DNA from 4 places in the Tatumella sp. UBA2305 genome. Region 3 is predicted to be linked to each of the others. Evidence: predicted binding sites of a transcription regulator. Region 3 holds the regulator's gene; each other region holds the start of a gene.
The links. The regulator CRP, encoded in region 3, controls carbon source genes, mostly activating them, when cyclic AMP is high. The targets are predictions, from matches to a motif close to ATGTGANNNNNNTCACAT.

Region 1 (8,304 bases), on a different contig from region 3:
ATGCGGATATTGCTGGATAAACGGGAAATGTTCGCCCGCTATACCTCGACGTTTTCGGCTACTGCATTGCGGGTGGCGGCCGCCACCGAGGGCATATTGCGCCAGGGTTTTAATCAGGAAAACAGCCTGAAGGTCGCTCAGGTGCTGCACCGGGAACTGGATATCGGCGCGGTGGCGATTACTGACTGTCATAAGCTGCTGGCGTTTACCGGTATTGGTGATGATCACCATATTGCCGGCAAACCGGTCTCTTCTCACTACACCCAACGGGCGATTAACAGCGGTGAAGTGGTCTATGCGGACGGGAATGAAGTGCCCTACTGCTGTTCGGTTAATCCGGCCTGTAAGCTGGGATCCACGCTGGTGATCCCGCTGCATGGTGAAAATCAGCGGGTGATAGGCACCATTAAACTGTATGAGGCGAAGAACCGGTTGTTCAGTTCGATTAACCGGACCCTGGGTGAGGGGATTGCCCGTCTGCTGTCTGCACAAATTCTGGCAGGGCAGTATGAACGGCAAAAAGCCCTGCTGGCACAGTCTGAAATAAAACTGCTACATGCTCAGGTGAACCCCCATTTTCTGTTTAATGCACTGAATACACTGCAGGCCGTGATCCGTAATGACAGCCAGCGTGCCGGGCAGTTGGTGCAGTATCTCTCCACTTTTTTCCGCAAAAATCTTAAGCGTTCTTCTGAGATGGCTACGCTGGAAGATGAACTGGAACATGTGAATGCCTATCTGCAAATAGAACAGGCACGATTTCAGTCCCGGCTGAAAGTGGACTTACAGATCCCTGAGGCTCTGCGGCATTACCGGCTACCGGCATTCACTCTGCAACCGCTGGTGGAAAATGCGATTAAGCACGGGACTTCGCAGTTACTCGGCACAGGTGAAATCACGATATCTGCCTGTCAGCACCAGCAATATCTGGAGGTTTCGGTGCAGGATAATGCAGGACTGTTTGTGCCACTGGCCGGTAAAGGACAAGGAATGGGAATGAGTCTGGTGGACCGACGGTTACGGGCGCGCTTTGGAGATGATTGTGGGCTGAGTGTTGATTATCAAACCGACCACTATACCCGGGTGGTTATCCGGCTACCCACGGAGGAGCAAAGATAATGGAGGTACTGATTGTTGATGATGAGCCACTGGCGCGGGAAAATCTCCGGCTGTTATTACAGCAGTACGACGATATTGTGATTACCGGCGAAGCTGCCAATGCCATTGAGGGGATGGCGGCGATTAACCGGCTGCGGCCGCAGGTGGTGTTTCTGGATATTCAGATGCCGCGCATCAGCGGGCTGGAGATGGTCGGAATGCTGGACCCACAGCAGAGGCCACATATTGTCTTCCTGACGGCCTTTGATGAGTATGCCCTGCAGGCTTTCGATGAAGACGCCTTTGATTATCTGCTGAAACCTACCGATCCGGCCCGGCTGGAAAAATGCCTGAAACGGCTGCGCCAGGTCAGTGATCCCCAGGATCTGACCTGTCTGCCGGTGTTGCAGACACCACTGAAATATATTCCGTGCAACGGACAGAATCGCATCTGGCTGTTGCCGATGGAGGAGGTAGCCTGTGTCAGCAGCCGTATCGGCGGGGTATTTGTCACCAGCAGTGCAGGGCAGGAGGGTGCGACTGAGCTGACCCTGCGGACGCTGGAACAGCGGACTCCTCTGTTACGTTGCCACCGTCAGCATATGATCAATATGGATCAGCTGCGCGAGATCCGCATGGAGGAAAATGGTCAGGGGGAACTGCGGATGAAAAGCGGCCAGACCGTGCCGGTCAGCCGCCGTTATCTGAAACGCATTAAAGAGACGCTGGGGCTATAAATTATCCGGCCGCAACGCTTCGAAGGCCTGGCGGATTTCCTGTTCCGGCAGATCAACACCGATAAAAATCAGGGTACTGGCAGGAATTTCATCATGCTGCCAGGCACGGTCCCAGCCGGAACTGTACAGCCGTTGCACGCCCTGAAACAGCAGGCGGTGAGTTTCACCGCCTACCCACAGCATGCCTTTATAGCGCAACAGGTTGTCTGCAAAGCGTAGCAGCAGGGATTCCATCACCGCAGAAAGTGCATCAAGCTCCAGCGGGTAATTGAGAGTGAGTGTCAGTGATCTGACCCTGTCATGGGTATCCGGCACAAAACGGTACTGCACCGCCGGCGCAGTGGCGGGTTCCAGCATAAATCCCCGTAAATCAAACAACGAACGGATATCGGTATCCCCATTCACCACCCGGACAATCGGGGCACGGGCATTAATCCGTTGCAGACGTTCGGTCAGGGCAGACGTATCCGGGGCGATATCGGTTTTACTGAGCAACAGCTGGTCAGCGTAACCTATCTGTGACTGAGCCACGCTGTAGTTATCCAGTTGCTGCTTGGCATGAACTGCATCCACCAGGGTTATCACACCATCCAGCTGATATTCTTCCGCCAGCCGGGGATGACTGAAGAAAGTGCGGATCACCGGGCCGGGGTCGGCCATGCCGGTGGACTCGATGATTAGCCGGTCGAAATTCAGCGCCCCCGACTGGCGGGAATCCAGCAGCTCCAGCAGTGTACTTTCCAGCTCACTGGCGCGGCTGCAACAGATACAGCCATTGGCCAGTGTCGTGATTTGGCTGGCGCGATCACCAATGATTTGCCGGTCGATGTCGGCTTCGGCAAACTCATTCTCGATAACGGCAATCCGCATTCCGTGTTCGGTCTGCAGAATGCTGTTCAGCAGGGTGGTTTTCCCGGCCCCGAGGAAACCACTCAACAATGTGACTGTGACCGGTGTCATCCGTTATTCTCCTTCAACAGCAACGCATACCTCCTTTACCATCGCCAACGTAGCGGGCCTGTTGGCGTTCACGAAAGAACTCCTCATAGCTCATCACCGGTTGGTCCGGATGGTTAATCCGCATATGCTCTGCGTAGTTGTCATAATCCGGCAGGCCAACCAGCATACGTGCGGCCTGACCCAGATATTTTGATGCCGAACCGGCCTTTCCAAACATAATGGCTCCTGTCGGGGCAGGGCTGCCTTGTCTGACAGCCCTGGCGTTTTTAGTGACCGGAGGAGGTTTTTACCCCACCTTCCGGCACCGGCACATAAGGGGTCTCTTTGTCTGTGCGCTGCGGATTTTTTCCCGCTTCGCGCCAGATTTTTATTCCGTATATCAGGATACTGTAGACCACCACCAGGAACAGGATGCTCAGCACAGCATTGGTGTAATTATTGACCACGATATGCTGCATATTAGTGATCTGGTCCGGGGTCAGACTGGTACCGGCATCAATCCGCGCCTGATAAGTTTTCGCCATATAGAAAAAACCTTCCATTTGCGGATTGTTACTGAACAGTTTCAATCCTAATGCCCAGGTGGTGCAGATAATCAGCCAGACAGCCGGAATCATCGGTACCCAGAGGTAACGGCTGCGTTTCATCTTAACCAGTACCACCGCACCCAGCGTCAGCGCCACCGCGGCCAGCATCTGGTTTGAGATACCGAACAACGGCCACAAGCTTTTGACGCCACCCAACGGATCGACCACTCCCTGGTACAGCAGATAGCCCCATAACCCGACACAACCGGCCGTACCCACAACTGAGGCCGGCAAGGAGTTGGTCTTTTTCAGGAACGGCACAAAATTACCCAGCAGATCCTGCAACATAAAGCGTCCTGACCGGGTACCGGCATCCAGCGCCGTCAGGATAAACAACGCTTCGAACAGGATACCGAAGTGATACCAGAATCCCATATCTGCCAGCGGCATAATTTTGTGGAATACATCGGCAATCCCCACCGCCAGGGTCGGTGCCCCACCGGCACGGTTAAGCAACGAAGGCTCGCCGATATTACTGGCGGTCTGCATCACCTGTTCCGGCGAAATCACAAAACCCCAGCTACTGACGGTGGCTGCCGCCTGGGCGGTCACGTCTTTGAGTTGCGCCATAATCATTGGGGCATTCGTTCCACCCAGCTCAGACAGATTGGGCATTGTGATCCCAAGCGTCGCTGGCGGGGTATTCATGGCGAAATAGAGGCCGGGTTCAATAATCGAGGCGGCGACCAGTGCCATCACGGCGACAAATGATTCCATCAGCATCGCACCATAGCCGATAAAGCGTGCATCCTTCTCGTTTGCCAGTAATTTTGGGGTGGTCCCGGAAGCAATCAGTGCATGGAAACCTGATACCGCACCACAGGCAATGGTAATAAACAGGAACGGGAACAGTGCGCCTTTCCATAACGGGCCGGTCCCATCAATAAACGGGGTAAGGGCCGGCATTTTCAGATCCGGATTGAGGATTACAATGCCGATAGCCAGCCCGACGATGACGCCGATTTTCAGGAAGGTAGCCAGATAATCGCGGGGAGCGAGGATTAACCATACCGGAAGCAGTGCCGAGATAAACGCATAGCCAATCAGCGCAAAAGTAATGGTGGTGTCTTTAAAGGTCAGGGCCGGTCCCCAGTAGGGATCACCGGCAATTACTCCGCCAAACCAGATGGAAAGCAGCAGCAACACCAGGCCAATTAGCGAAACTTCCAATACCCGACCTGGCCGCAGATAACGCATATATATCCCCATCAGCAGCGCGATAGGAATGGTCGAACAGACCGTGAACACGCCCCACGGGCTTTCTGCCAGGGCTTTCACCACAATCAGCGCCAGTACCGCGAGGATAATAATCATGATCAGGAAGCAGCCGAACAGGGCGATAGTCCCCGGCACCCGTCCCATCTCCTGCTTAATCATCTCACCGAGTGACTCACCGTTACGTCGTGACGAGAGAAACAGCACCATAAAGTCCTGCACTGCCCCGGCCAGTACCACCCCGGCCAGCAACCACAAAGTGCCTGGCAGGTAACCCATCTGGGCGGCCAGAACCGGGCCGACTAACGGGCCCGCTCCGGCAATGGCGGCAAAATGGTGGCCAAACAGCACATAGCGGTTGGTCGGAACATAGTTCAGCCCGTCGTTATTCAGTACTGCCGGGGTGGCCCGGCCAGGGTCGAGCTGCATCACTTTCTGCGCGATATACAGACTGTAGTAGCGATAGGCCACCAGATAGACCGACACCGAGGCAACGACCAGCCACATGGCACTGATATGCTCACCCCGCCGTAATGCCAGCACGCCAAGGCAAAAAGCACCAACAATCCCTAAGAGAACCCAGGGAACGTGCCTGAGTATTTTGTGTTTATCCATATTTAACCTGCTGTTTTATATTGAATTATAGGGTGACAGGGGTCACGTATTGAAGACGCCAGATAGCTGGCACCGGAACCTCCTTTCCCGGTGACTCTATCCTGACGATTTTTCGTGAGAGGCGGGAAGAAAAATGACTAAGTGGTGATATGACGCAGAGAGCGGTTGCCGGAGGCATTGAACGGTTTCTGAAGGCGACCGGCGCAGCGGTTTCTGTGATTCAGATCGCAGCCAGCAGCAGGTGGCTGGCACGACTGAGGCGAATGAAAATGGATAGCGTAAAGCGACCCTCAGGTCATTATCCGCTAACGCTAATCTGTTAACCGACAGTCAGTCATCAGCGGAAGCTGGTCCGAAAGCGACAGAATGACAGAGGCGGGTACAGATTTACGGCTGAGCGACCGGCTATCAAACTGTGATCCGGCGCATTATGGATAAAAATAAATTGTTAAGCTGATCACAAAAACAAAACAAACATGACATGAGAATGTGTGATCTACATCACATACAGGCTCGGTTTTGAGCCCGGGAAAAGCACATTCTGCATTTTTTCACAGAATATGTGTGATTCAGATCACCAAAAGCACCCCTCCACCCCATACCTGACAGTGATGCCGATCACAAATTTTTTGCTCAATATTCGGGCCGAAATCCGCGTGCTAGAGTCCGCCTCAGCAGAGCAATTCTGACGTCTGCAAAGCGTCAGCTCCAAAACAAAAAATCATCGCGCTCTCTTATTTGCCGGCGCGTATCAATAAGGGGTGTTTGTATGTCCTCATCAGATATCAGGATCAAAGTCCAAAGCTTTGGTCGTTTTCTGAGTAATATGGTAATGCCAAATATCGGGGCGTTTATCGCCTGGGGTATTATCACCGCGCTGTTCATTCCTACCGGCTGGTTACCTAACGAAACGCTGGCGAAACTGGTCGCGCCAATGATCACCTATTTGCTGCCATTACTTATCGGTTATACCGGCGGGCGGCTGGTGGGTGGTGACCGTGGTGGAGTGGTGGGTGCTATCACCACCATGGGCGTGATTGTCGGTGCAGATATGCCGATGTTCCTTGGCTCAATGATTGCCGGGCCGCTGGGGGGCTGGGCCATTCGCTCGTTTGACCGTCTGGTGGACGGGAAAATTAAAAGCGGCTTTGAAATGCTGGTGAATAACTTTTCTGCCGGCATCATCGGTATGTTACTGGCATTATTGTCGTTTATGGCGATTGGTCCGCTGGTCGAAGCGTTATCACACCTGTTGTCTGCCGGGGTCAATATCATGGTTCAGCATGACCTGCTGCCACTGACCTCTATCTTTGTTGAACCGGCAAAAATTCTGTTTCTGAATAATGCAATTAACCACGGTATCTTCTCGCCGCTGGGCATTCAGCAGGCCAGTCAGGCCGGCAAATCGATTTTCTTCCTGATTGAAGCCAACCCGGGTCCCGGGATGGGCGTACTGATGGCCTATATGTTCTTTGGCCGGGGTAATGCCAAACAGTCTGCGGGCGGTGCGGCCATCATCCATTTCTTTGGGGGTATCCACGAAATTTACTTCCCGTATGTACTGATGAACCCGCGTCTGTTGCTGGCGGTGATCCTCGGTGGAATGACCGGGGTGTTTACCCTGAGTGTACTGAATGGCGGGCTGATTTCTCCGGCGTCTCCCGGATCTATACTGGCGGTACTGGCGATGACGCCGAAAGGGGCCTACTTTGCCAATATTTCCGCGATTATCGCGGCCTTTGTAGTGTCATTCGTGGTGGCTTCTATCCTGCTGAAAACCAGCAAAGTGAAAGAAGAAGACGATATCGACGCGGCGACCCGCCGTATGCAGGAGATGAAAGCCAGCGCTAAAGGCCAGACAGTGGCTGCGGCGGCTGCGCCTGTGCAGGATGACCTGAGCCATGTGCGCAAAATCATTGTCGCCTGTGACGCCGGTATGGGTTCCAGTGCCATGGGAGCAGGCGTACTGCGGAAAAAAGTGAATGAAGCGGGTCTGCAACATATTTCGGTCACCAATACCGCCATCAACAGCCTGCCGGACGATGTGGACCTGGTGATTACTCACCGTGATCTGACCGAGCGGGCCATGCGCAAAGCACCTCAAGCCCAGCATATTTCGCTGACTAACTTCCTCGACAGCGGGTTGTACAACGACCTGACAGCACGCCTGCAACAGGCAGGCCGCAGTGCAGAGCACCGCGAAAAAGTCAGTGAAACGCTGGCGGACAGTTTTGAGCCTACACCTGAGCATTTATTCAAACTGAGTGCCGCCAATGTATTGCTGGGTAACCACGCAGATAACAAAGAACAGGCTATCCGTTTTGTCGGTGAACAACTGGTGAAAGGAGGCTATGTCGAGCCTGAATATGTGGATGCCATGCTGGAACGCGAAAAACTGACCCCGACTTACCTGGGTGAATCCATCGCGGTACCGCACGGCACTGTGGAAGCGAAAGACCGTGTACTGAAGACCGGCATCGTGTTCTGCCAGTACCCTGCGGGTGTGCTGTTTGGTGAAGAGCCGGATGATATTGCCCGGCTGGTCATCGGGATTGCTGCACGCAATAACGAACATATTCAGGTGATCACCAGCCTGACCAATGCGCTGGATGATGACAGCGTGATTGCCCGACTGGCCACCACCACCAGTGTGCAGGAAGTGCTGGATCTGTTGTCCGGTCAGCCCGGCGAATAATCCGTTCTTCCTTAACAGGGGGATATATCGCCGGTCATTTTCGGCAGTATCGCCCTGATTTTCCTGGTGGTTATGTCAAAAATACGGGACAAATTATGAAAGCATTACATTTTGGTGCCGGCAATATCGGCCGTGGCTTTATCGGTAAACTACTGGCAGATGCAGGTATTCCGGTGACTTTTGCCGATGTTAATCAGGTGGTTGTCGATGCTCTGAATATCCGGGGAGAATATCCGGTGCATGTGGTGGGTGAGCAGTCGAAAGTTGAGATAGTCAAAGGGGTCAATGCGGTCAACAGTACCAGTGATCAGGTGATCTCGCTGGTGGCAGACGTTGATCTGGTGACGACCGCGGTCGGCCCGCAAATCCTCGAACGGATTGCCGGGACTCTCGCCAA
Region 2 (8,304 bases), on a different contig from region 3:
AGCTCTGCGTAAACGTTGGTGGCTGATGATTAATGTTAACGCCAGACGATATTTATCGATATCTCCGGGGAAAAGATTTAATAACAAAAATAATTGCTGATACAAAGAAGGAAGGTAATTTTCCCTGCGTTTTTCCGGATTAGTCGTTAATGATGAAACGGCAGCATACATAAATCGGTTGAGAATTTTCCGTCCGGTACGGGCTTTTGATTTATCACGAATCAGTAATATCACCATCATTGAAACAAAACATCCAATCACCTGGCCCAGAGCACTATCAATAAAAGTATTGATAGAAAAACTCATGGGATTGCTTAACACAATGATATTCAGAGTTCCGATAAATGCTCCCAGGGTACCCAACTGACGCCTCTGGATAAAAATACCGCAGACAAAAGCCAGAGCGCCTATAATCAGACACAGCAAAAACAAACTTTGTTGGGTGCCCGGCATTAAGAATACGTAGTAAATCGCGCCTAAAGGCACCGCCACCGACATCCCGTACAGAAAATCTTTTGCCATCATCAAAGGATTAGGCAAGCGCATCGCCAGAGACGTCACAACTGCCAGCATGACCATACAGGCACTGCCGGCACTCCAGCCAGTATACAACCAAAACAGTGAGCCCAGTGCGGTTGCCGCAAATGTGCGAATCCCGTTGATCATCGCCGGATGAGTTTCAGCAGAACGGACATGAACTTCACCCTCACGTTGCAGAATAGTTTCTTCGGTTTTGTTTATCCGGGCATTACTTTGAATCCCTTTCATCAACAGTAAATATTCAGAAGCTGCACCCACCCAGCTACTGAGAGTCACCGGGATATCGGAGGTTTCATTAAGTGTCAGTAGCCGACGCAACTCCTTGAGTTGCTTACGAAAGCCCGTAATATTATTGACATCCTGATCGATGAGCTGATGGAAATCATCCGGCACATAATGTTGCCGGGTATTCTGAATAAGAAACGTTTCCGCCGCCTGGGTAATCATGGTGAGAGATAAGGTATGTAACATTTTCATACGCTGACTGGTATTACGCCAGTGGCTTGATTCCATCCGCAACTGGCTGCGCATACCGCTAAAAGCACTGGTACGACGCACCAGCGCATTCCAGGATTTATCCAGCTCTTCTTTGCTTTGGTGTCTGACGCACAGCTGTAACAGTTGGTACTGGGCTAATAACAGAGATTCGACTTCCTGATCGACCACTTTCTTGATTGAGCGGGGAGAGAAGATCATATCGGCAACGATGGCACAAACAATACCGATGATAATTTCGCAGCAACGTTCTACAGCAAAGCGGGGAACAAGTTGCAGAGTACCGCTGGCATCTACTGTTACGATAATGATCAGTGCCGTATACCCTGCCAGGCCCAGGGCATAGGAGTTCTCGACCCGTATCAGTGATGACCACCAGACACAGAAGCCTGACCATATGCAGCAGAGTAATAACATGACCACCGGCGCCCGCGCGGTAAAAATCATAATAGTCAGTGCAGCCAGGCAGCCAATAAAGGTTCCGATAATACGTAGTATCCCGCGGTGTCGCAGAGCTCCAGAATAAGGGTCTCCCCCGGCGGCGAATGCCTGACCGCCGGCAACAATACCGGCGGTCATGACTGCCCAGCGTGGAGTTTCTAAATTACAATAGAAACCCACGATGAGCGCCATCAGGATGGCAAAAGTTAATTTAACCGGAAAACGAAAATACTGGACCATCGTTCACCCCGATTAACCAAATTCTCTTAATCTGTTCAGCAGACCTGAGATAAACGTAGGCTTTTCATGGGGTCGATCTTTTTCACCGGTCACAACCACTGTGGCAGTAGTACCCGAAGGAAAGCGGTTACCTGGCTGTTTATCAAGATGGATACGTACCGGAACACGCTGCGCAAGCCTTACCCATTCAAGATCAGAGTCCACCGTTGCCATCCCTTTCGAGTCAACCGTGCTGCTGCTGTTGGTTACCCCCGCGGCAATACTGTCTACGGTACCATGCAGGGTGACGTTGCTGCCCAGTGGAGTAATTTCAGCCCGGTAACCTGGTTTAACGCCATCCAGTTTGGTTTCTTCCATATAAGCGATAACATAGAAAGACTGCGCTTTCACCAGAGCCACTGCCACCGAGCCACGGGTAATAAACTCTCCTCCGAATACGGTCAGGTTTGTCACCCAGCCATCGGAAGGTGCCTGCACATCGGTACGGGTCAGATCAATCTGGGCCAAATCACGGGCTGCAACAGCCTGTGCCAGCTGATGTTCGCTGGTCTGTAGATCATTATTGGCCTGATCGACGGTTTCTTTCGACAATGCCTGTGTACCTATCTTGTTACGACGTGCTGCTTCACGGCGTTTTTCCGCTACTACTGCCTGATAGTATTCAACATTGGCCTGAGCTTCATCCAGGGCTTCCTGAAAACGCGGACGATCGACAATAAACAGAGTCTCGCCTTTCTTCACAAACTGGTTATCGTGGACTTTGACTTCACTGACCAGCCCCGTAACATCAGGAGAGATCGCCACAACATCTGCAGCAAATTTAGCATCCCTGGTCCAGGGTGACTCGGTGTAGTAGACCCAGGCCCTGAATACAATGATGATGGCAATGACCACCAGAATCAGGGTTATCGCATAACGTGCGATTTTTCTTATAAGCGTTTTCACTGAAACCTCAGACCATTAAACTGGAGACAAAATAAAAGACGCAGCAATACAGCGCTGTGTTAAAAAGAGAAGGATGCCAGACAAGATCGTATATCCCGCTGGGAGTCAGAATCCTTTTCACCAGCCAGAACAGCAGCAGCGAAAGAATCAGCTCTACAAAAATGGGCGGAAAAGATAGCCCAAAGACGACTAAAACCGGATGCACACTCATTTTAAACCCTTTGGAATCATGACATTACACCCAGACAACCAGGAATAGTGGCCATCAGCATCAGGGGCAATCGCTCTCTGATAGCCAGCTAACCACAAGCATATGTCAAAATACTTGAATTTGTATAACTTTAGACGGTACAGCAAGAACGTAAATTATTGACCGGATCTCATTATAGTAACGTGTCTGATAGTTAGTTTTCTACTTTATGTGACATAAATCACTTTTAATTCAGAGTTAACAATGGAACGTTTAAAAGGTATGTCAGTTTTTGCGAAAGTGGTTGATTTAGGCTCTTTCACTGCCGCAGCAAACCAGTTGCACCTCAGTGTCTCCTCTGTCAGCCAAACTATCGCGAAGCTGGAAGATGAATTGCAGGTTAAACTACTGAATCGTAGTACCCGTAGTATCGGTCTCACTGAAGCTGGCCGAATTTATTACCAGGGGTGCAGGAAAATGCTGAGCGAAGCAGCACAAGTTCATGAACAGTTGTATGCCTTCAATAATACCCCCATAGGTACTCTGCGCATTGGCAGTACCACGACGATGGCAAGAATTGTCTTATCACCAATGACAGCAAAACTACTGAACGACTACCCGGGGTTAAGCGTTAACTTAATCACCGGAAATCCCTCTCCGGATTTAATCGCTCATGGATTAGATTTAGTGATCAAGGCGGGGAACCTAGAGAATTCAGCGCTGTTTTCACGACGGCTGGGCAGTATGCCGATGGTGCTTTGCGCCTCTACCCGCTTTCCCGGGCTAAGAGATCTTCCCGCACGGCCGGAGGAATTAGAAAGCTTTGCCTGGCTGGAATACAGTGTTTATCCGTATAACGAATTTGAGTTGACAGCCCCGGACGGAAACACTTTGAGATTGTCCCCGAAAGGACGCTTCGCGACCAATGACCCACTCAGCCTGATTGGTTGGTTAAAAGCTGGCTCCGGTATTGCCTGTATGCCACTGATGTGGGTACTGGATGATATTAAACAAGGCGAAATAGAGATTTTGTATCCCCAATATCAGTCAAAGCCACGGCCAGTATATGCGCTGTATACAGAAAAGGATAAATTGCCATTAAAAGTGCAGGTTTGTATCGATTATCTCACCGAATACTTTCGCGAGATGGCACTAAAGTATCAGGAATACCGTAGCAGAAACTAAAACGCACAGCCTGAAGGGCTGTGCGTTAACAGATAGAACTACAGAGAGTCAGGCGGTACCACCCACGGTCAGTTTATCCAGTTTTAAGGTCGGCTGTCCGACACCCACTGGCACACTCTGACCATCTTTGCCGCAGACACCTACCCCCTTATCCAGCGCCAGATCGTTACCTACCATCGAGATCTGTTGCATGGCTTCGATGCCGGAACCGATCAGCGTAGCACCTTTGACAGGTGTAGTAATTTTACCCTTCTCAATCAGATAAGCTTCTGAGGTTGAGAACACAAATTTCCCGGAAGTAATATCCACCTGCCCGCCACCAAAGTTCGGGGCATACAGGCCAAACTCCACACTTTCGATAATATCCTGAGGTGTGGATTCTCCCGCCAGCATATAAGTGTTTGTCATACGTGGCATCGGCAAATGGGCGTATGATTCACGGCGTCCATTACCGGTCGGTGCAACGCCCATCAGGCGGGCATTCAGTTTATCCTGCATATATCCTTTCAGAATACCTTTTTCAATCAGGACGTTATACTGACCAGGTACACCCTCATCATCAATTGCCAGCGAGCCACGGCGGTCGGATAGGGTTCCATCGTCTACGACGGTACAAAGCTCTGAAGCCACCAGTTGTCCAACTTTACCGCTAAATACCGACGTTCCACGCCGGTTAAAATCACCTTCCAGGCCATGCCCCACCGCTTCATGCAGCAGTACTCCGGGCCAACCGGCACCCAGAACAACAGGCAATGCTCCTGCAGGTGCAGCAACCGCAGACAAATTCACCAGTGCCATACGCACCGCTTCTTTAGCCCAGGCGTCAGCACGAACTTCACCGGATTCATCGGCAAGGAAAAATTCATACCCTGTCCGGGCTCCACCACCACTGGCTCCTCGTTCACGTTTCCCCTGGGAGTCTACCTGAACACTGACTGACAGCCTGACCAGTGGACGGATATCTGCGGCTAGTGTGCCATCGGTTGCCGCGACCAGTACCTGTTCATAAACCCCGCTCAGGCTGACACTCACCTCCTGGACACGCGGGTCTGCAGCACGTGCTGTTTTATCCACCCGGTGTAATAACGCAATTTTCTCTTCACGGGTCAGGCTGTCCAGCGGGTTCAAAGCCGGATACAACGGGGTATGAGTGACTTCTGCCAGGGTTTTCACTTTCCCGTTGCCAGATTCACGAACTATACTACGGGCGGCATCGGCGCTCTGTTGCAAAGCTTTCAGAGTCAGCTGATCAGCATAAGCAAAGCCGGTTTTTTCACCACTGATCGCCCGGATGCCCACACCCTGATCAATATTCCACGAACCGTCTTTAATAATACCGTCTTCAAGCACCCAGGACTCATGGTAACTGGACTGGAAATAGAGGTCGGCATAATCCAGACGGCGTTCTGAAAGCTGGCTTAACAGGGAAAATAAATCCTGCTGTTTAATATTATTAGCAGTTAGCAGGTGCTCACTTAGCAGGTTCAGTGTCATCATTTCTCACTCGTATAATTACGTTTAGATATAGCCTGCTGTAATTCTGCTCTGCCGTCAAATTTGTCTCATTCAGCGGTGCGTGGCTTACGTAAAACTTCATGAATCTGCGGATCATCCATAGTACCGCCTATGTGATAACGCAGGAGTGAAATCTTATTCCACAACGGTGCCAGAACCTTACTGGCAGCAAATACCGCCGCCCCGACGACCGGATTAATCACAAAGGCTGTCGCTACCCCTACTGATGCTGAGAGTTCCGGAGCCACTACAGCTTCGAAGTCCAGCCGGCGACGGACGAAGTCTGCCTGTCCCTTCATAGCAATATCCGCTTCCAGTCCATCAATCAGTAAGTTATCAGTTTGCAGCACACCATTTTGTATCCATGCAGTACCGTTCACGGAATCAAAATAGAATCCTTTGTCACTAAAGGTATCTTTGAAATCAAAACTTAACTTACGCAACAGCGCATCGACACTGACCAGCCGCAACAACTGCCCAGCCCGGCCAGTACTGACATTTTCTATCACACCTTTACCGGTATGCAGTTTCAATATACCACTGATTGTTGAGATCTCCGGCTTCCACGGCACATTTCGCCAATGCAAATCGTAGTCCAGTTTTAGCGGAGCCTCTCTCACCGGGGTTGACGTACCAAACCATTGCATCGTCTGACCGATATCGTCACTGGTCAGCTGACCTTTTAAGGCTGTACGTGGTGCGCCCGGGATATTGTCCCACTCACCATTTACCTTCAGTTTAGCGTGACCGGTATTCACCTCGCCGTTTGTAAGTACTAACTTAGTTCCGGAAGGTGCCAGAGAAGCAGAGATTTTCCCGAAATTCTGTCCGGAGAACCAACATTGCTGACAATTCAATTGTAATGCTGGCCACTGAGTGAAACTGAGCGTAGAAGGATTGGACATTTTTCCACTCAGCGGATTTCCTGAGGCCGATTGTGGGTTGTAATAGAGATAATCAAGATTCAGTCGCCACGGCTGATGATTATTTATATTTAGTACACCACGAATTTCTTTACCGGACGCGGTCACAGTGGTATTACCAGACATCGATTCCGCCAGTGATACCGTTAAATCATTCCAGCGTTGCCCTCCCAGGTTGAGCGAGGGCGTATGTAATTCAACATCACCAGGAAGTTGCACATGACTGCCGGTACTGCGTAACTCATTAGTATCATTATTATTTTTATTATTAGTTAACAGCGCCAGCCAATCTTCCCCGTTGAGAGCCGGCAAATTCACGACCATCGCGGCTTTATCCGGAAGAGCGGGTGTCTTATTTGTATGATCTTTCCAGATACCCCGGTCGAGCCTCAATTGGGGTGTCAGTAACCAACGGCTGACAAAATGCTGGTCACCTTTGATGCTGCCACTCAAAATAAAGCTCTGCAGATTCCCGTTAACATTGACGTCTATTGGCAGATGGCCACCGCCTGGCTTATCCAACGGCGATGGTAAGTGACTACTTACTTCACCTGCATCTCCGGTAATATTGACTTTATAGCTGGCTTCACCATGATATGGCAGACTGATATCCACCTTACTTTTCCAGGGGAGATTTCCCTTTAGCCGTGAGCGCAACGCAGCAGGTAGCACCGATATTGATTCAGGGTGCCAGACAGATTGCAGACCAACATTCACCGCAAAATCATTTTTCTGTTCGAGCGTCGAGAAGTTAAATGTCACCGGCTGCCCATACCACTGTGCCTGGATAGGATCGCTGGTCAGCGCGCCATTCACATAGCGGAAATTACCGTGTAGATTTTTCAGCGTCGTCTTCAGTGGCTGGATAAACAGGTCGTTATTATTAAAGACGACATTACCGGTCGCGGTAACCAGTTTGCCATTCAGCGGGATATCCAGATTAAGATGTCCGCTGACATCCCCTTTAATTTGCAACTGTGCCAGGGCCGCTGCCAGCGATTTTGCCAGTGGAGTTTGTTTAAAGTAATCATGAATATCACTACCACTGCCAGTAATGTCACCATTAATTATCAGTTTTTCCTGCCGGTAGTCCGGAATATCCGCGGTAACGTTGGCTGCCGTGGCATTTCCCAGTTGGGCCAGCGGGGCTTTCATCCATAATCCATCATTAACAAAATTCAGGTCGATATTCAGATGGTTAAGTGCAGGCCAGCCCGGCTGGAAAGCATAAGTCGCCTCCGTTAACGGAACGCTCACCTGAAACATGCCTTCATTATGACGGAACGGGAAATCATGAGGATTCCCGGCGAAAATCAACGTCGCGTTACGGGTTGTTCCCCCTTTAATGGCTCCGCTCAGGTAATCTGTCAGGTTTTTTCCCATCAGATTCTGTGGAAAATAGCGCCATGCATCACCAGCATCCAATACGTTAATCCCGGCCAGAATATCCAGCCGTGGTTTTCCGTCTTTAAGCTGCTGATAGCTAAAATCTCCCCGGGTTTCGACCGAACGGGCGCTGGCTTTTAGGTTTTTCCCTTCCAGGAGCAGGTTACCGTCACGGGTATCCCAGGTCAGTTCACCCGAGAATTGCCCCATTTCCAGCGGGGCACGAAATTCACTCCCAACGGTTATATTTTGTGGCCCTCCGGAGACCCTCAGTTGTCCGTGATCAAAGCTGCCGCTCCCCGATCCGGATAATCCCGTTATCGCAGGCACTGATTCCCAGCTTTTCCAGCTAAGATTGTGCCAGCTGGCCTGGAAACGGCTGGTTTGCGGTTTTGCCAGCGAAAAATCGATTGCCAGACTATCCACGGTACCTTCCGGCTGCAA
Region 3 (8,304 bases):
AGTTATGGATCAGACAAGACCCGACGGTATGAAAATTTGTCGTAACGCAGCGGAGGAATTTACACCTATTCCTCAGTTGAAAAACCCTCATATTCAGACTCTTCTGCCAAGGATCCTGCGACGTATTGTGCGGATAAAACCCTACTGGCAGAGGCTTGAATTACCTGATGGTGATTTTGTTGATCTTGCCTGGAGCGAAAACCCGCAACATGCTCTGCATAAATCGCGGGCGGTTATTTTTCATGGACTTGAAGGAAGCGTTAACAGTCCTTATGCGCACGGATTACTGTCCTCATTTCAGAAACGCGGCTGGCTCGGTGTGGTAATGCATTTTCGGGGTTGCAGCGGTGAATCCAATCGTCGGAAACAGAATTACCACTCCGGAGATTTTGCCGATGCCAGCTATTTCTTACGCTGGATGAGGCAGACTATGGGGCAGGTTCCGACCGCCGCCACCGGCTTTTCTCTGGGCGGTAATATGCTGGCCTGCATGATGGGTTCACAGGGCAACGACTGCCTGCTGGACGCCGGCGTCATTGTTTCCGCTCCGCTGATGTTAGAGCCCTGTAGCTTTAAGCTGGAACAAGGGTTTTCGCGCTTCTACCAGTTCTACCTTCTGACACAGATGAAAAAGAACGTTCGCCGGAAACTTAAAGCTTATCCAGGGTTACTGGATATCACCGCCGAAAGACTGAATAAGATTCACCGGTTGCGGGAGTTTGATGATGAAATCACGTCAAAAAATCATGGTTTCATAGACGCTACTGACTACTATCGTCGTGCGAGTGGCATGCCTCTGTTATCTGGTGTCGAAAAACCAATGCTGATCATTCACGCTGAGGATGATCCATTCATGGTGCCGGATGTGATACCTAATCCGGAACATCTGTCGCCGAGCATCACTTATCAGTTGTCCCCATATGGTGGGCACGTTGGCTTTGTCGGAGGATCTCTGACTCGTCCGGTCATGTGGCTTGAACAACGCATTCCGCAATGGCTTTCAACCTGGCTGGATAAATAATCGTGATCATTCCCTGGCAACAAATCTCCCCTGAAACCCTGGATAACCTGATCGAGTCCTTTGTGCTCAGAGAAGGCACCGATTATGGCGAATATGAGCGTACACTGGCTGAAAAAACAGCGGATATTCGTCAGCAATTGAGTGCAGGGAAAATTGTCGTCGTTTGGTCAGAATTACATGAATCTGTAACTCTGATGCCTGCCAGTGATTTCAGGGCTGAGTAGTAACTTCTCCTTACTGACAGATGACACACGCTGCCAGACATGCTAACAATGCTGTCAGCCGTATCGGTCCAGGGAGCAAATTTTCATGTCCGCCAGACATCCTATTATTGCTGTGACCGGATCCAGCGGGGCCGGTACCACAACGACCAGCCTTGCCTTCCGTAAAATATTCCAGCAACTCAACATTCATGCCGCTGAGCTGGAAGGTGACAGCTTTCACCGCTACAGCAGACCAGAAATGGATGTTGCCATCCGCAAAGCCCGTGACTTAGGGCGACATATCAGTTACTTCGGCCCCGAGGCGAACGACTTCTCATTGCTGGAACAGACCTTTAACGAGTACGGCCTGCAGGGTACCGGCCGTTCACGAAAATATCTGCACACCTATGATGAAGCGGTGCCCTGGAAACAGGTCCCCGGAACATTTACTCCCTGGCAGCCACTGCCGGACAATACGGACGTGCTGTTTTATGAAGGTTTACACGGTGGAATTGTCACTGAACAGCATAACGTTGCCGATAAAGTGGACCTGATGGTAGGCGTAGTGCCTATCGTGAACCTGGAATGGATTCAGAAACTTGTCAGGGATATGCGTGAACGAAGCCACTCCAGAGAAGCAGTGATGGATTCAGTGGTACGCTCAATGGATGATTATATTAATTACATCACTCCACAGTTCTCACGCACCCACATCAATTTCCAGCGGGTACCGACTGTCGATACGTCTAATCCTTTCGCCGCCAAAACCATCCCTTCACTGGATGAAAGTTTTGTCGTGATCCATTTTCGTGGTCTGGAAGAAATTAACTTTCCCTATTTACTGGCCATGATCCAGGGTTCGTTTATTTCACATATCAATACACTGGTGGTGCCTGGCGGGAAAATGGGGCTGGCCATGGAATTGATTATGACTCCCCTGGTCAAACGACTCATGGAAGAGCGTTGCCTCAACTAAGGTCACGGGTGCTACCTGGCACCCGTGACCGCCTTGTTAGCGATTAATCACTTCAAAACTATGGGTAATGTTCACTCCTTTACCCAACATTAAAGATACGGAACAATACTTTTCTGCAGATAGCGTTACTGCCCGTTCAACGACGTTATCCGAAAGATTATGGCCGCTGACAATAAAATGCAGATTGATATGGGTAAACAAGCGAGGAGCTTCTTCACGACGTTCAGAAGTCAGCCTGACCTCACAATCAGCAACCTCATGGCGGCCTTTCTGCAGAATAGAGACCACGTCAATGGCACTGCAACTTCCGGTTGCCATAAGGACCATTTCCATCGGACTGGGTGCCTTATCGCCTGAGTTTCCATCCATCAGAACCTGGTGTCCGGACGCAGACTCCCCGATAAAGTTCAGTCCTTCGACCCATTTCACACGTGCCTGCATTATGCTCACTCTCAATTGTTAAAATTTCCGCCAGATTACTCCTTCAGAGTATAAACAGCAATCTGCCCCAAATGACAAAAGTCAGACAAGACAACAGGAGACAGTTTCGTCAGGGTGTGCTACAAACAGAGGGTAGAGTTTTTTTACCCGATGACAACTATGGCTAAACGAGCAGGATCGTCAGAAAGGAGCCTGACTGATTGTCGTGAATGCCAGCCGAAAATGCCCTATGATTTCAGCGCCCCACAGGAGCTTACCCCCTGTGTTTCCGGCACGATTACAACAGAGGATAGAAGAGAATGGTTCTTGGTAAACCACAAACAGACCCTACATTAGAATGGTTCCTGTCCCATTGTCATATTCACAAATACCCCTCCAAGAGCACACTTATCCATCAGGGTGAGAAAGCGGAAACCCTTTACTACATTGTTAAGGGCTCCGTCGCAGTTCTGATTAAAGATGAAGAAGGAAAGGAGATGATCCTCTCTTATCTGAATCAGGGCGATTTCATTGGAGAGTTGGGATTATTTGAGGAAGGTCAGGAACGAAGCGCCTGGGTACGTGCCAAAGTGGCATGTGAAGTTGCGGAAATTTCATACAAGAAATTTCGCCAGCTCATCCAGGTCAATCCCGAAATTTTAATGCGCTTGTCATCTCAGATGGCCCGGCGCCTGCAGGTCACTTCTGAAAAAGTAGGCAACCTGGCCTTCCTTGACGTGACTGGCCGTATCGCTCAGACGCTACTTAACCTGGCACGACAGCCGGATGCTATGACTCACCCGGATGGAATGCAGATTAAAATTACCCGTCAGGAAATTGGCCAAATCGTCGGCTGCTCCCGCGAAACAGTAGGACGTATTCTTAAAATGCTGGAAGATCAGAATCTCATCTCCGCGCATGGAAAAACGATCGTCGTCTACGGCACCCGTTAATTTGTGATATGCACGGCAGGCCCCTGCCGTGTTCCGTTTTACTGTCTACCTGCGGTTGTATCTGATGTGGCGCAGAATTATTTATCATCCGGAAGTCAATTACGCACTGCGTCAAACGCTGGTCCTCTGTCTACCCGTTGCGATTAGCTGGCTGGCGGGAGATCTGCAAAAAGGGCTGCTCTTCTCGCTGGTTCCCGCATGCTGTAATCTTTCCGGGCTGGACACTCCGCACCGTCATTTTTTTAAGCGCATTATTATTGGTGGATCGTTGTTTGCCTTCAGCAGCTTTCTGCTGCAATGGTTGTTGCAACATAATGTCCCACTACCATTTATTGTCGGAATTTTACCTCTGCTGATTGGTGTTTGCGGCGAAATCAGTCCATTACATGGCCGTCTGTTGCCGGGTGCGTTGATCGCCATGACTTTTACGCTCAGTCTGGCTGGAAGAATGCCGGTATGGGGCCCGCCACTATTATATGGCGGCGGAACATTATGGTATGGACTGTTTAACTGGTATTGGTTCAGACTGTCAAAAGATCAGCCGCTGCGGGAAACTCTTAGCCTGCTGTACCGTGCACTGGCTAACTATTGTGAAGCGAAATACGCACTACTCAGCAGTAACGATTATGATAAATCGCTGCCCGAACTGTTGAATTATCAACAAAAAGTTGTCGATCTGATAAATACTGGCTATCAGCAAATTCATATGCTTTCGGCGGAAAAAAACAGCCGCGAACGCTATTTAATCCGGACATTTATGATGGCCGAAGATTTGCAGGAACACATTTCTGTCACTCTTAGCCAGAGCAAAGATGTCAGGGAACTGGTGGAAAAAAGCCAGTCAGCGGACATAATCAAGCGTAATGCCGGGCAGGTGGCTGAGCAGTTAAGAAAGACAGCGGACAATATCCTGTATCACCAGATACCCGGCAAGTTTTCGATGAGTGAATCCCTGGAAGAGTTACAGAATATCGCCCGTCGGTATCCTGACAATCCTGTCGGACAATTTTACTCTTATCACTTCAGTAAAATAGCCAAAGTGCTGCAATCAGGGATGCCGCTTTATCGCCGTGATATTATGGCAGATACTCAGCGTCGTTTACCTTTTTGGCCGGCGTTACGCAGCTATTTGTCATTTAAATCGACGGCTCTGCGTACTGCAGGACGTTTCTCCGTGATGCTGATGGCAGCCAGTATGTTGGCCCTGTCGCTGAATATGCCAAAACCTTACTGGGTACTGATGACCATTATTCTGGTCAGCCAGAATGGTTATATCGCCACCCGGGTACGAATCCAACACCGTGCCCTTGGCACATTTGCCGGGCTTATTATTGCGGCCTTATCATTGAAGCTATCTACCCCGGAACCGGTCATCCTGCTCACGATGCTGGTGATTACACTGTTCAGCTATCTTTTCTCACGCCAGTATTACGGATGGGCGACGATTGGTTTTACCGTGACCGCGGTATACAGCCTGCAGTTATTATCACTGAATGGGGTGAATTTCCTGGTTCCCCGGCTGCTGGATACGCTGATGGGCTGCCTGATTGCCTTTGCCGGGATGGTTTGGCTATGGCCACAATGGCAAAGTGCGTTATTACGTAAAAATGCTCAGGATGTGCTGGAGACCTACCAGACCGCCTTACAAATCCTGCTTGGACCTGAACAAACTGCCGATGTGCTGGAAAATATCAGAATAAAAGCCAACCAGCGGCATAATGCCCTGTTTAATTCGCTGAATCAGGCCATGCAGGAACCCGGCTTTGATAACGAATACCTGAGTGAAATGCGCCTGTGGGTAACGCATAGCCAGTTCATCGTTGAGCATATCAATGTACTGACCACACTTGCCCGTGAACATACCATGCTGACTCCGAATCTTGCTCAGCGCTATCTGGAATCCTGTGAAATAGCACTGCAACAGTGTCAACAACGGCTCCGTTACCAGAATGATGAGGATCACAGTAATTTTGTCATGGATGCACCGGACAAAATTCCCCTCGGCCCGGTCACTATTATGGAAAGACAGCTGGATCAGATCTTGAGCCATCTTAAAGTGATGAAAACTATTTCGTCTATCGTCTGGCGTCAGCGTCCCCGTCACGGTCAGTGGCTGATAAGTAAAAATACCCACCCTGAACATAACAATAATGGCAGCCCAAAGGCTGCCAACAGAGACTAGTTTAGGCAAATATCTTTTCGGCAGCTTTTGCCAGACGGGACATTCCCTCACGGACATCCTGTTCAGGGATCACCAGGGACGGTGCAAAGCGAATAACCCCGGTACCGGCAGTCAGGATCATTACTCCCTCATCTGCTGCAGCATGCAGCAAATCACGGGCCTTCGACTGAAACTCTTCTTTCAGTGCGGCACCAATCAGTAAACCCTTGCCGCGGATTTCGCTGAAGACAGAGAAACGTTGATTAATTTTTTCAAGTTCTTCAACAAACCACTGACGACGCTGTTCAATTCCTTCCAGCACTTCTGGTGTGTTTATGGTATCCAATGCAGTTTCAGCAATGGCACACGCCAGAGGGTTACCTCCGTATGTCGTTCCGTGAGTTCCCGGAGACATTGCTGAGGCAATCTCTTCAGTAGTCAGCATTGCGCTGACAGGGAATCCGCCGCCTAATGCTTTGGCAGTGGTCAGAATATCAGGCGTAACTCCATAGTGTTCATAAGCGAAGAGTTTACCACTACGACCCATTCCGCTTTGCACTTCATCCAGGACTAACAATGCCTGATATTGGTCACAGAGCGCACGCAATCCCTGCATAAACTCAGGCGTGGCTGGTGTGATCCCCCCTTCGCCCTGGATGGGTTCCAGCACGACCGCACAGGTATGATCATCCATCACCGCTTTCACTGCCTCCAGGTCATTAAAAGGAACATGTACAATGTCTGCCGGTTTAGGCCCGAAACCATCAGAATACTTCGGCTGACCGCCGACCGATACCGTAAACAAGGTACGACCATGAAAAGCGTGATGGAAAGCGATAATTTTTGTTTTGTAAGGGCTGTGACGCACTGATGAATAGTAACGGGCTAGTTTAAATGCCGCTTCATTCGCTTCAGCACCAGAATTGGCAAAAAAGACCCGCTCAGCAAAAGTTGCGGCAATCAGCTTACTTGCCAGTCGTAAAGCTGGCTCATTGGTGAAAACATTACTGGTGTGCCACAGAGTTTCACCCTGGGTTTTCAACGTTTCAACCAATGCCGGATGGCAGTGGCCTAATGCCGTTACCGCAATCCCGCCGGAAAAATCAACATACTCTTTTCCCTGCTGGTCCCACACGCGGCTGCCTTTACCCCTGACAGGGACAAACTGAGCTGGCGCATAAACAGGCAAAATCACCTGATCAAATGTTTCCCGGTTTACTGCCATCGTCTCTTTTGCCATTGAATATCCCGCCTGATTGTCGTGTCTGTTAAATTAAATAACCAGTCAAAAAATATGCATAAAAAATCAGGTAAAGGCAAACATTAACCGGCCTGATTAACGAAGTTTTTCAATAATTCTACACCCTGCTCACTCATAATGCTTTCAGGATGAAACTGAACTCCCTCGACTGCCAGGGTTTTATGTCGGATTCCCATGATTTCATCAAACTGATGATTGTTTTCGCTCCAGGCAGTGATCTCCAGACAATCCGGAAGTGTTTCAGCCTCTGCAACCAGTGAATGGTAACGGGTAACAGTCAGTGGGTTATTCAGTTGACTGAACACCCCCCGGCCATCGTGGCAAATCAATGAAGTTTTACCATGCATGGGCTGTCGGGCACGAACCACATGGCCTCCAAACGCCATCGCAATCGCCTGATGTCCCAGGCAAACGCCAAGAATGGGTATTTTGCCGGCAAAATGACGGATAGCCGCCACCGAAATACCCGCCTGATCAGGTGTACAAGGTCCCGGGGATATCACCAGGTGAGTGACGGGTAATGCTTCAATATCTGCAAGTGTGAGTGCGTCGTTACGCTCTACCCGGACACTCACTCCTGCCTGGGTAAAATACTGGCAGAGGTTCCAGGTGAAAGAATCATAGTTATCGATCAGAAGTAACATGGCTGGCCTTTCCCGCCCGATAATCATCCAAAGTCTTTCCGGACATATCGCCATTTTCGGCATCCGACGATTCAGCGGCAGGCATCATTTTTAGTGCAGGAAGCCAGTGAGATTAACTGGTAATCTCACTGGCGGATAGCTATTCAGGGTAAAACTTTTGCAGAAATAATCGTCACTGGTTTTGACGGAACGTTCTGATAAGGACCGACATTGGAAGTAGCGACCTGGGAAATACTATCCGCAACATCCATACCTTTGATCACTTTACCAAACACAGCATAACCGAAGTCACGCTGACCATGATCCAGGAAGGCATTGTCAGAAACGTTGATAAAGAACTGGCTGGTCGCACTGTCCGGATCAGCGGTACGTGCCATAGAGATAGTCCCCCTCAGGTTACGTAATCCGTTGTCTGCCTCATTCTTAATCGGCGCTCCTGGTGCTTTTTCTTTCATATCCGCAGTGAAGCCCCCGCCCTGGATCATAAAGCCCGGAATTACCCGATGAAATACTGTGTTGTTATAAAAGCCACTATTGACGTAGCTGATAAAGTTTTTAACGGTGATCGGTGCTTTCTGATCATTCAGTTCCAGCTCAATGTTACCGGCTGAAGTCGTCAGCAACACATGAGTATCAGCCACTGCAGCCGCAGAGGAAAGAGCAAG
Region 4 (8,304 bases), on a different contig from region 3:
TCATAATTCCGCCTGCGCCATTGGTCTCCTGACCCAGGTAACCATGGGCTAAAGGAATACACTCATCTTTCAGCCGGGCTTCCAGTAATCCGACGCGGAACTGTGTGGTGACAAAATCGGCATCTTTCAGTGCGGCTTTGCGGTCCAGCGTCAGACGCACCTGCCAGGGCAGTCCGGCAGATTCAATCATCCGTCGGGCCATGTCGCCGACAATTTGTAACTTCTCTTTGCCTTCCTCAATATCAACCAGCCAGATCTCTTTGATCGGTAATTTATCTTTGCGGAGAATAAATCCTTCTATCAGCTCCGGGGTATAGCTTGAACCGCCCCCGATAGTGACTATTTTCATTCGGCTTCCTTTCTCTGTGAGGTGAGTGAATTGAATTTCTGATACAGCGCAACAATCTCTTCCGCCATTTCTCTGCACAGCATGGCATTCATGATGTGATCCTGAGCGTGTACCATAATCAGGCTGACCGGTATTTTGCCACAGCCTTCATCCAGGCCTATCAGTTGGGTCTGGCTGTTATGGCACTGCCGGGCCGCCAGGGTAGACTTCTGCAGACAACCGGCAGCCTGTTCCCACTGGCCGCTACGGGCCGCCTGAATCGCTTCCATGGCGAAGGATTTAGACTCCCCGGCGCACAGAATTAAGTTGATCATCATTTCTTCGGTGATATCCATATCAGACTCCGCTGTTTTGTTCTTCGGCCAGTAAACTCCGTTCATAAAGCTTGCAGAACGGGTAGTAGATCAGTGCCGAGCTGCATACCAGCACCAGTACCAGCAGCGCGGCATTAATATCCCAGCCGGTCGCCCAGGCGGCACCTATCGGGCCGGGCGAGGTCCAGGGGGCCAGTGAGACAATATGCGCCACCAGACCATATTTAATCGCAAACCAGGCCAGTACCGCATTTACCACCGGAGTCAGGATAAACGGGATAAAGAACAAGGTGTTCATGACAATCGGGGAACCAAATATCACCGGCTCATTGATGTTAAACAGCGAGGGAACCAGCGATATTTTGCCGATAGAACGCAGATGGGCAGATTTACTGCGCAAATAGAGCAGCACCAGTCCGAGGGTGGCCCCGGAACCCCCCAGGGTAATAAAGAAAGCCCAGAAGGGTTCGACAAAAATATGTTCTGCCGGCAGGCCACTGGCCAGTTTGCTCTGGTTAATCCCAAGATTCGTCAGCCAGAATGCCTGTAAGAAGCCGCTGACAATGGTCGCGCCATGAATCCCTGCAAACCACAGCACATGGCAAATAATCACCGCGATGATCACCGCCGGTAATGAGTCTGAGGCGGATAATAACGGGCTGAACAGCGCCATAATGGCCTGCGGAATCAGCATGCCGCTGAGTGACTGTACGGCCAGGCTGACCGGAAACAGGATTAACAGCACCAGGGACAAAGGAATTAACTGATTAAATGATTTGCGGATATTATCCGGCACCTGCTCAGGCAGGCGGATTCCGATGTTTTTCTGGTGTAAAACGTGTGACAGTTCACAGACGAGTACCGCGACAATGATGGCGGTGAAAATTCCGGAGCCTCCCAGATAGCTGCTCTCCATGGTGCCATTATTCAGCGGGCAGCAGATTAGTAAAAAGGCCACCAGTGCCAGTAAGGCGGTATTCAGCCCCTCCAGCCGGTAGTGCCGCGCCAGGCAGTAACTGATGGCCGGGCAGATATATACCGACATAATCCCCATGGTCATATTATAGGGGGTGAGGAGTTGCTGTTTGTATTCCGCAGCGATATATAGCCAGCCACGGGCAATAAAAAACTGGTTATCTTCAGAAAAGGGCGGGTAAGCAAATATCAGTATAAAAGAACCGATAATCATAAATGGCATCACCGCGATAAACCCGTCGCGGATGGCCATAATATGCCGCTGAGAGGATATTTTGGCGGCAACCGGTAACATTACCTGCTCCAGCGAAGAAAACATGCGGTTAATATCCATATTCCCTCCGGGATTACATTGCCAAAGCCGATTCCAGCACTTTATCGCCGCGCATCATGCCATAATCCCGGATATCGATAACGGCAACCGGAATATTCAGTGGAGCCAGTTTTTGCTGCACTTCGGCCAGTTTATATTTGACCTGTGGTCCCAGCAGACAGCAGTCGGTATTGGTAAGGTGAGAGTCTAATTCATTGATACTTATGGCATTGATTTCTACATCAATCGCCTGGTCTGCGGCATATTTCTGCATCCGGCTCACCAGCATGCTGGTGGACATTCCTGCGGCACAACAAAGCAGTATATTTTTCATATTCATTCCCTGAGTACGTGAAATTCATCCTGAATGAAAATAATGCACCATCGGGTTTATACAGGTTCTGATTAATTTATAGTGTGCGGAAAATCACATGTGGAAAATATACCTGCTGTTTCTTATTTTTCATTATTGACGGCTTGTGAGTGATGCTGTTTACCCGATCCATTAATTATTTTTTTATTTTTGAGTAATAAAACTCCGGCTGACGGAATAAACAGTAAAATATTTCAGTATTTGGTCTTATCCGTGAAACACTCTGTATCCGCAGGCTCAGTTTTCACTTTTGCGGTTAACGCAATTATGAATTGCAGTCATAGTAGTTTGACCCACGGCTGAGCTGTGCTTTACTAACAAGTGAGCTGTGCTGTTACATTCAATCATCCAGTCTGACCCGGTGGGGACCTGCACCTGTCGCCGGGTATCGTAGTTTCTAAAAATTATTACAGGAGTCTTTATGCCCGTAGCTCTACTGGCACTGGCACTGAGTGCGTTTGCTATCGGAACCACTGAGTTTGTGATTATGGGATTACTTCCCGAGGTGGCAGGGAATCTGCAAGTGTCCATCCCGTCAGCCGGCTGGCTTATCAGTGGCTATGCGCTGGGGGTGGCGATAGGTGCGCCGATTATGGCGTTAGTGACGGCGCGTCTGCCCCGTAAACGTACCTTATTGCTGCTGATGCTGATTTTTATTCTCGGTAATCTGATGTGCGCTATGGCGCCCAACTATCATCTGCTGATGCTGGCCAGAATCGTGACCGCGCTCTGTCATGGCGCATTTTTTGGTATCGGTTCTGTGGTCGCGGCCAGCCTGGTGGCCCCTAATCGTCAGGCCTCAGCCGTGGCGCTGATGTTTACGGGGCTGACGCTGGCTAACGTTCTGGGCGTTCCTCTCGGGACCTGGTTCGGCCAGCTGTATGGCTGGCGTGCCACCTTCTGGGCGGTAGGCGGCATTGGGGTGCTGGCCTTTATCGGGCTGGCACTGAGCCTGCCGGTTAACCATGAAGAAAAACCGGTCGATCTGATGAGCGAAATCAGTGCGCTGGCCAATGGGAAACTCTGGTTATCGCTACTGATGACCGTGTTCTTTGCCGCAGCGATGTTTGCCTTGTTCAGCTATATCGCGCCGCTCCTGTTGCAGGTGACCGGAATAAGTGACAAGGGGGTCAGCTGGACACTGTTCCTGATGGGGGCAGGCCTGACGCTGGGCAATATCCTGGGCGGACGGCTGGCGGACTGGAAAGTCTCTTTCAGCCTGTTGTTAAGCTTCACCCTGATTGCTGTATTTTCGCTGGTGTTCCGCTGGACCAGCAGCGAAATCTGGCTGGCTGAAATTACCCTGTTTATCTGGTCGATGGCGACGTTCTCGACCGTACCCGCGTTACAAATCAATGTGGTACGCCATGGTAAGGATGCCCCGCATCTGGTCTCTACCCTGAACATTTCTGCCTTTAACCTGGGGAATGCCATTGGGGCATGGCTGGGCGGTCTGGTGATTGGCCGTGGCCTGGGGCTGACCTTTGTGCCTGTCACCGCGGCAGCACTGGCGGTTGTCGGCTTACTGGTTGCGCTGCTTATCTTCCGTGGCGGGTCACATGCACCGGCACGGGAACTGCGCCAGCAGTAACCCACTTGCGTCAGCTACTGCCAGCCGGCAGTAGCTGATGTTCAATCTGCCGGACAAATTGTCCGGCCTGTTGTTGCAGGTGACGAATAAATGCCCCGGTCAGCGCGGATGCTGGCCGGTGTAATGGCCGGATCAGACTGACGGTAAACGGGACACTGATACTGAAACGTCGCATTACCACCCCACGTCCGGCGTAATCCAGCGCCGTCAGCGGATTAATAATCGAAACCCCAACCCCCGCTTTCACCATGGCACACACCGATGCCGCACTGTGCGTCTCCATGCGCAGCATCCGGCTGACTTGCTGTTCGCGGAACAGATTATCCAGTAACTGCCGGTAACTGTCGTCTTTAGCCAGGCTGATAAAGGGCAATCCGGCAAAATCGGCTGGCGTCAGTTGTTGTCGGGAGGCCAGCGGATGCTGTTCCGGCAATACACAAACTTCATCAACGGTCAGTAGCGGTAGCCGCTCGGTGCCGGCGGGGACGCTGTGGGTTTCGGTCATTCCCAGGTCATAGCGTTGGGCAGAGAGCCACTCCTCAAGTAACGGCGATTCACGGGGAATAATATTCATACTCACCGTCGGATAGAGTTCCAGAAACGGCTGGCAAAGTGCCGGTAACAGAGACTGGGAGAAGGCAGGCAGGCAGGCCACCGAGAGCTCTGCCTGGTGAAAATCCCTTAATCCTTCGGCCACTTCACGTATCCGTTCCATACCATACCAGCTGCGTTCAACCTCTTCGAAAAGTCGTAACCCTTGTACTGTCGGTTGCAGCCGTCCACGTACCCGGCTAAACAGGCTGACGGACAGTTGTTGTTCAAAACGGGCCAGTTCGCGGCTGAGGGTGGGCTGAGAAGTATGAAGGAACTCAGCCGCCTGGGTGAGGTTGCCACGGGTCATGATGGCGTGGAAGATCTCAATCTGACGCCAGTGTATTTTTTGCATAACTCAGAATACCAAAAATGCCCCGCTGACGCGGGGCAGGGCAGGAGCAGAGGTGGCTCAGAACATGGTGTTAGTGTTGGCCGAAGTCGCCGGGACATCCTGGACCGAGTCCCAGTGCTCGACAATTTTGCCGTGTTCCACCCGGAAGATATCGACAATGGCACGGCCACGGTCGTCAGCATTTTTTACCGAATGAACCCGCAGGAATACCCGGTCACCGTAGGTACCGTACTGGGTGATTTCAGAATGGGCCTGCGGATTCGCCTTGAAATATCCGGCGAAATAACTGACAAATGGGGCACGCCCGTCAGGAACATGCGGATTATGTTGTTTATATCCCGGCGATAAGTCACGGTCCGCAGCCTGTAAATTATGCTGGTTAAAAAAATCCTGATAGAACTGGTAAACCAGCTTCAGATTCTGGTTTTCCTGTTGCAGGTTCCGCGCCGGGCTGGTGTCTGATGGCGGTGGAAAAGGCTGACTGGCGGCGGCCAGGGCGCCGGCCGAACAGAACAGACTGACTGCCAGGATAACTGCGTGTTTCATAAGTTAATCTCCGTTTCTTTCACAGGAAAGCCTCTGCCGGTGTACGGTTCAGCTCTGACGATTCTGGTAGAGATCCCAGCGGTTACCGTACAAATCTTCAAATACCACCACGGTGCCGTACTCTTCTTCGCGCGGGTCTTCGCAAAACTGAACACCGGCTTTTAACATCTTATGGTAGTCACGCCAGAAGTCATCGGTCTGCAGAAACAGAAACACTCTGCCACCGCACTGGTTCCCGATAAATTCAGTTTGTCGCGGCTCAGACGCGCGGGCAAGCAACAGATTGCAATCGCTGTCCGGGTTAGGGGTCACCACCACCCAGCGTTTGCCGGGTTGCGGAGTATCTTCCACCAGAGTAAAACCCAGGCTGTGAGTATAGTAGTCAATCGCGCGGTCGTAATCGTCGACTACAATCGCCACATAGCCCATACATTTCTTCTGTGTACGCAACGGAGGGTTCCTTAGTTGAGAACAGGTCAGGGGGCGGCCAGAGGGCAGAGCACTGAGGTAGCCCATATCAGAAGTAAATAGATATCAGATGAAATGATATTTTTCAATATGGTCAGACTGTGGCTTACTGTGACTATCAGCACAGGAGAATAAAAATTATGCCACGCCCGTTAACCACCACCGAAACCGCTCTCAACCAGCAAAACCTGCTGCCTCTGGCACAGCGTTATCAGGGGCCATTCTGGGCCTATGATGGCGAAGTGATCCGCCGGCAGATTGAAAAGCTTCGTGACTTTGACGTGATCCGTTTTGCCCAGAAAGCCTGCTCAAATATTCATATTTTACGGCTGATGCGTGCCGCCGGCGTTAAAGTGGATTCGGTTTCGCTGGGAGAAATTGAACGGGCGTTAGTCGCCGGTTATCCGGCCGGAGGGGACGATATCGTATTCACTGCCGATGTGCTGGATAATGCGGTATTACACCGGGTGGCTGAACTGAAAATTCCGGTGAATGCCGGTTCGATAGATATGTTACATCAGTTGGCGGAAGTGTCTGCCGGTCATCCGGTATGGCTGCGCATTAACCCGGGATTTGGTCATGGGCACAGTCAGAAAACCAATACCGGCGGCGAAAACAGTAAGCACGGTATCTGGTATCTGGCACTGAATGAGGCCTTACAGGTGGTCCGTGACAAAGGACTGACGCTGGCGGGTCTGCATATGCATATCGGGTCGGGAGTCGATTATCAGCATCTGCAACAGGTATGTGATGCAATGGTCGATCAGGTGATTAGCAGTGGAGCCGATGTTCCGGCCATTTCTGCCGGGGGAGGATTATCCATCCCTTACCGTTATGCGGAAGCAGAAATCGATCCGACGCACTATTACACCCTGTGGAACGGGGCGCGTCAGCGAATTGCCGATCATCTGGGGCATCCGGTTACCCTGGAAATTGAGCCGGGACGTTTTCTGGTGGCCCAGTCCGGGGTGTTGGTCAGCCAGGTCCGTGCGGTTAAACCGATGGGAAGTCGCCACTTTGTGCTGGTGGATGCCGGGTTCAGTGACCTGATGCGTCCGTCGATGTACGGCAGTTATCATGAAATTTCGGTGATGCCCGCCGACGGATGTCAGGCTGACAGCAGCGTGACCTTTGATTCCGTGGTGGCCGGCCCGTTGTGTGAGTCCGGGGATGTGTTTACCCAGCTGGAAGGGGGGATGGTGGAACCTCGTGCACTGCCCCGGGTCAGCGTTGGCGATTATCTGGTATTTCATGATACCGGGGCTTATGGCGCATCCATGTCGTCAAACTACAACAGCCGGCCACTGATCCCCGAAGTATTGTTTACCGAAGGGCAGCCGCGTGAAATTCGTCGCGCCCAGACCATCGGTGAGTTGCTGGCACTGGAGTCAGAGACCCCCCTGTAATGGCAGGCCGCCGGGCGGTTTAGCCCGGCTGATCGTTATATCTGGCGACCGAATGGCGGATCACCAGGGTAGGGTGGAACAGATGGGTGACCGGCGGAGCGGGTTCGTTCTTCGATAATGCCAGCGCCAGTGCAGCCGCCTGTTGGGCCATAGTGACGACCGGATACCGGATAGTGGTAAGACGAGGCCGCAGGTATCGGGAAACCAGCACATCATCAAAACCCATCAGTGACATCTGCTGTGGTACCTGAATGCTGTTGTCATTGAGCGCCGCCAGCGCCCCTGCCGCCATGGAGTCGTTATAACAGGCGACTGCGCTAAAGTCCTTGCCCTGGGCCAGCAGACTGATCATGGCCTGCTCGCCCCCGGTTTCGTCCGGATCGCCGAAGGCGACCAGTTGCCGGTTGGCCGGAAGCTGATGATCGCTCAGAGCGCGGTAATAACCCGCCAGCCGGTCACTGGCATCTGAAATTGCGTGGTCAGAGCAGATAAACGCAATATTTTCATGTCCCTGCTGAATCAGATGGCGGGTGGCCAGCCAGCCTCCGTAATTATCATCCAGCGCAATGCAACGGTGTTCGAAGCCCGGCAGGGTGCGGTTAATCAGCACAATCCCCGGGATATAGCGCATTAATTCCGACAGTTCATCATCCGGTATTTTTTTGACATGCAGCACCAGAGCTTCGCACTGATGGCGGATCAGTTGCTGAATGGCCAGCCGCTCCTGATGTTCATCGTGATAGCCATTCCCAATCAGCAGGAAGTTATTGGTCTGGCTGGCGACTTCATCCACCGCTTTTACCATCGCCCCAAAGAAGGGATCCGCCACATCTGCCACGATAAGACCAATGGTCGCCGTGGTTTGTTGGGCCAGTGCACGGGCATTGGCGTTGGGCTGATAATGCAGTTCCTGCATCGCCTCCTGCACTGCCTGGCGTGAAGCTTCACTGGCTTTCGGCGAATGGTTGAGCACGCGGGAAACAGTGGCGACTGAGACGCCGGCGAGTCTGGCGACATCCTTTA

Region 1: the regulator CRP is predicted to act here: its motif matches at 5,702-5,719, upstream of B3Z23_RS14115 (PTS mannitol transporter subunit IICBA).
Region 2: the regulator CRP is predicted to act here: its motif matches at 3,081-3,098, upstream of aaeR (HTH-type transcriptional activator AaeR).
Region 4: the regulator CRP is predicted to act here: its motif matches at 2,367-2,384, upstream of B3Z23_RS12585 (PTS sugar transporter subunit IIB).

Annotation. Positions count from the first base shown of each region.
Region 1 covers NZ_DDVT01000021.1:43,801-52,104, reverse strand. Annotated here, with positions in the region: gene B3Z23_RS14140 (sensor histidine kinase) at 1-1,119, shown strand, start outside; gene btsR (two-component system response regulator BtsR) at 1,116-1,835, shown strand; gene yjiA (GTPase) at 1,830-2,795, opposite strand; gene B3Z23_RS14125 (YbdD/YjiX family protein) at 2,809-3,012, opposite strand; gene B3Z23_RS14120 (carbon starvation CstA family protein) at 3,062-5,212, opposite strand; gene B3Z23_RS14115 (PTS mannitol transporter subunit IICBA) at 5,982-7,907, shown strand; gene B3Z23_RS14110 (mannitol-1-phosphate 5-dehydrogenase) at 8,003-8,304, shown strand, end outside.
Region 2 covers NZ_DDVT01000021.1:274,513-282,816, forward strand. Annotated here, with positions in the region: gene aaeB (p-hydroxybenzoic acid efflux pump subunit AaeB) at 1-1,716, opposite strand, end outside; gene aaeA (p-hydroxybenzoic acid efflux pump subunit AaeA) at 1,729-2,661, opposite strand; gene aaeX (p-hydroxybenzoic acid efflux pump operon protein AaeX) at 2,669-2,872, opposite strand; gene aaeR (HTH-type transcriptional activator AaeR) at 3,116-4,036, shown strand; gene tldD (metalloprotease TldD) at 4,085-5,530, opposite strand; gene yhdP (AsmA2 domain-containing protein YhdP) at 5,599-8,304, opposite strand, start outside.
Region 3 covers NZ_DDVT01000018.1:170,779-179,082, reverse strand. Annotated here, with positions in the region: gene B3Z23_RS11830 (hydrolase) at 5-1,021, shown strand; gene B3Z23_RS11825 (YheU family protein) at 1,024-1,245, shown strand; gene B3Z23_RS11820 (phosphoribulokinase) at 1,331-2,200, shown strand; gene B3Z23_RS11815 (OsmC family protein) at 2,237-2,641, opposite strand; gene crp (cAMP-activated global transcriptional regulator CRP) at 2,941-3,573, shown strand; gene B3Z23_RS11805 (YccS/YhfK family putative transporter) at 3,638-5,755, shown strand; gene argD (bifunctional acetylornithine/succinyldiaminopimelate transaminase) at 5,757-6,974, opposite strand; gene B3Z23_RS11795 (anthranilate synthase component II) at 7,058-7,639, opposite strand; gene ppiA (peptidylprolyl isomerase A) at 7,783-8,304, opposite strand, start outside.
Region 4 covers NZ_DDVT01000020.1:17,968-26,271, forward strand. Annotated here, with positions in the region: gene B3Z23_RS12570 (6-phospho-beta-glucosidase) at 1-349, opposite strand, end outside; gene B3Z23_RS12575 (PTS lactose/cellobiose transporter subunit IIA) at 346-684, opposite strand; gene B3Z23_RS12580 (PTS sugar transporter subunit IIC) at 686-1,972, opposite strand; gene B3Z23_RS12585 (PTS sugar transporter subunit IIB) at 1,986-2,285, opposite strand; gene B3Z23_RS12590 (MFS transporter) at 2,746-3,915, shown strand; gene B3Z23_RS12595 (LysR family transcriptional regulator) at 3,926-4,861, opposite strand; gene B3Z23_RS12600 (nuclear transport factor 2 family protein) at 4,919-5,407, opposite strand; gene B3Z23_RS12605 (VOC family protein) at 5,456-5,857, opposite strand; gene lysA (diaminopimelate decarboxylase) at 6,016-7,281, shown strand; gene galR (HTH-type transcriptional regulator GalR) at 7,301-8,304, opposite strand, start outside.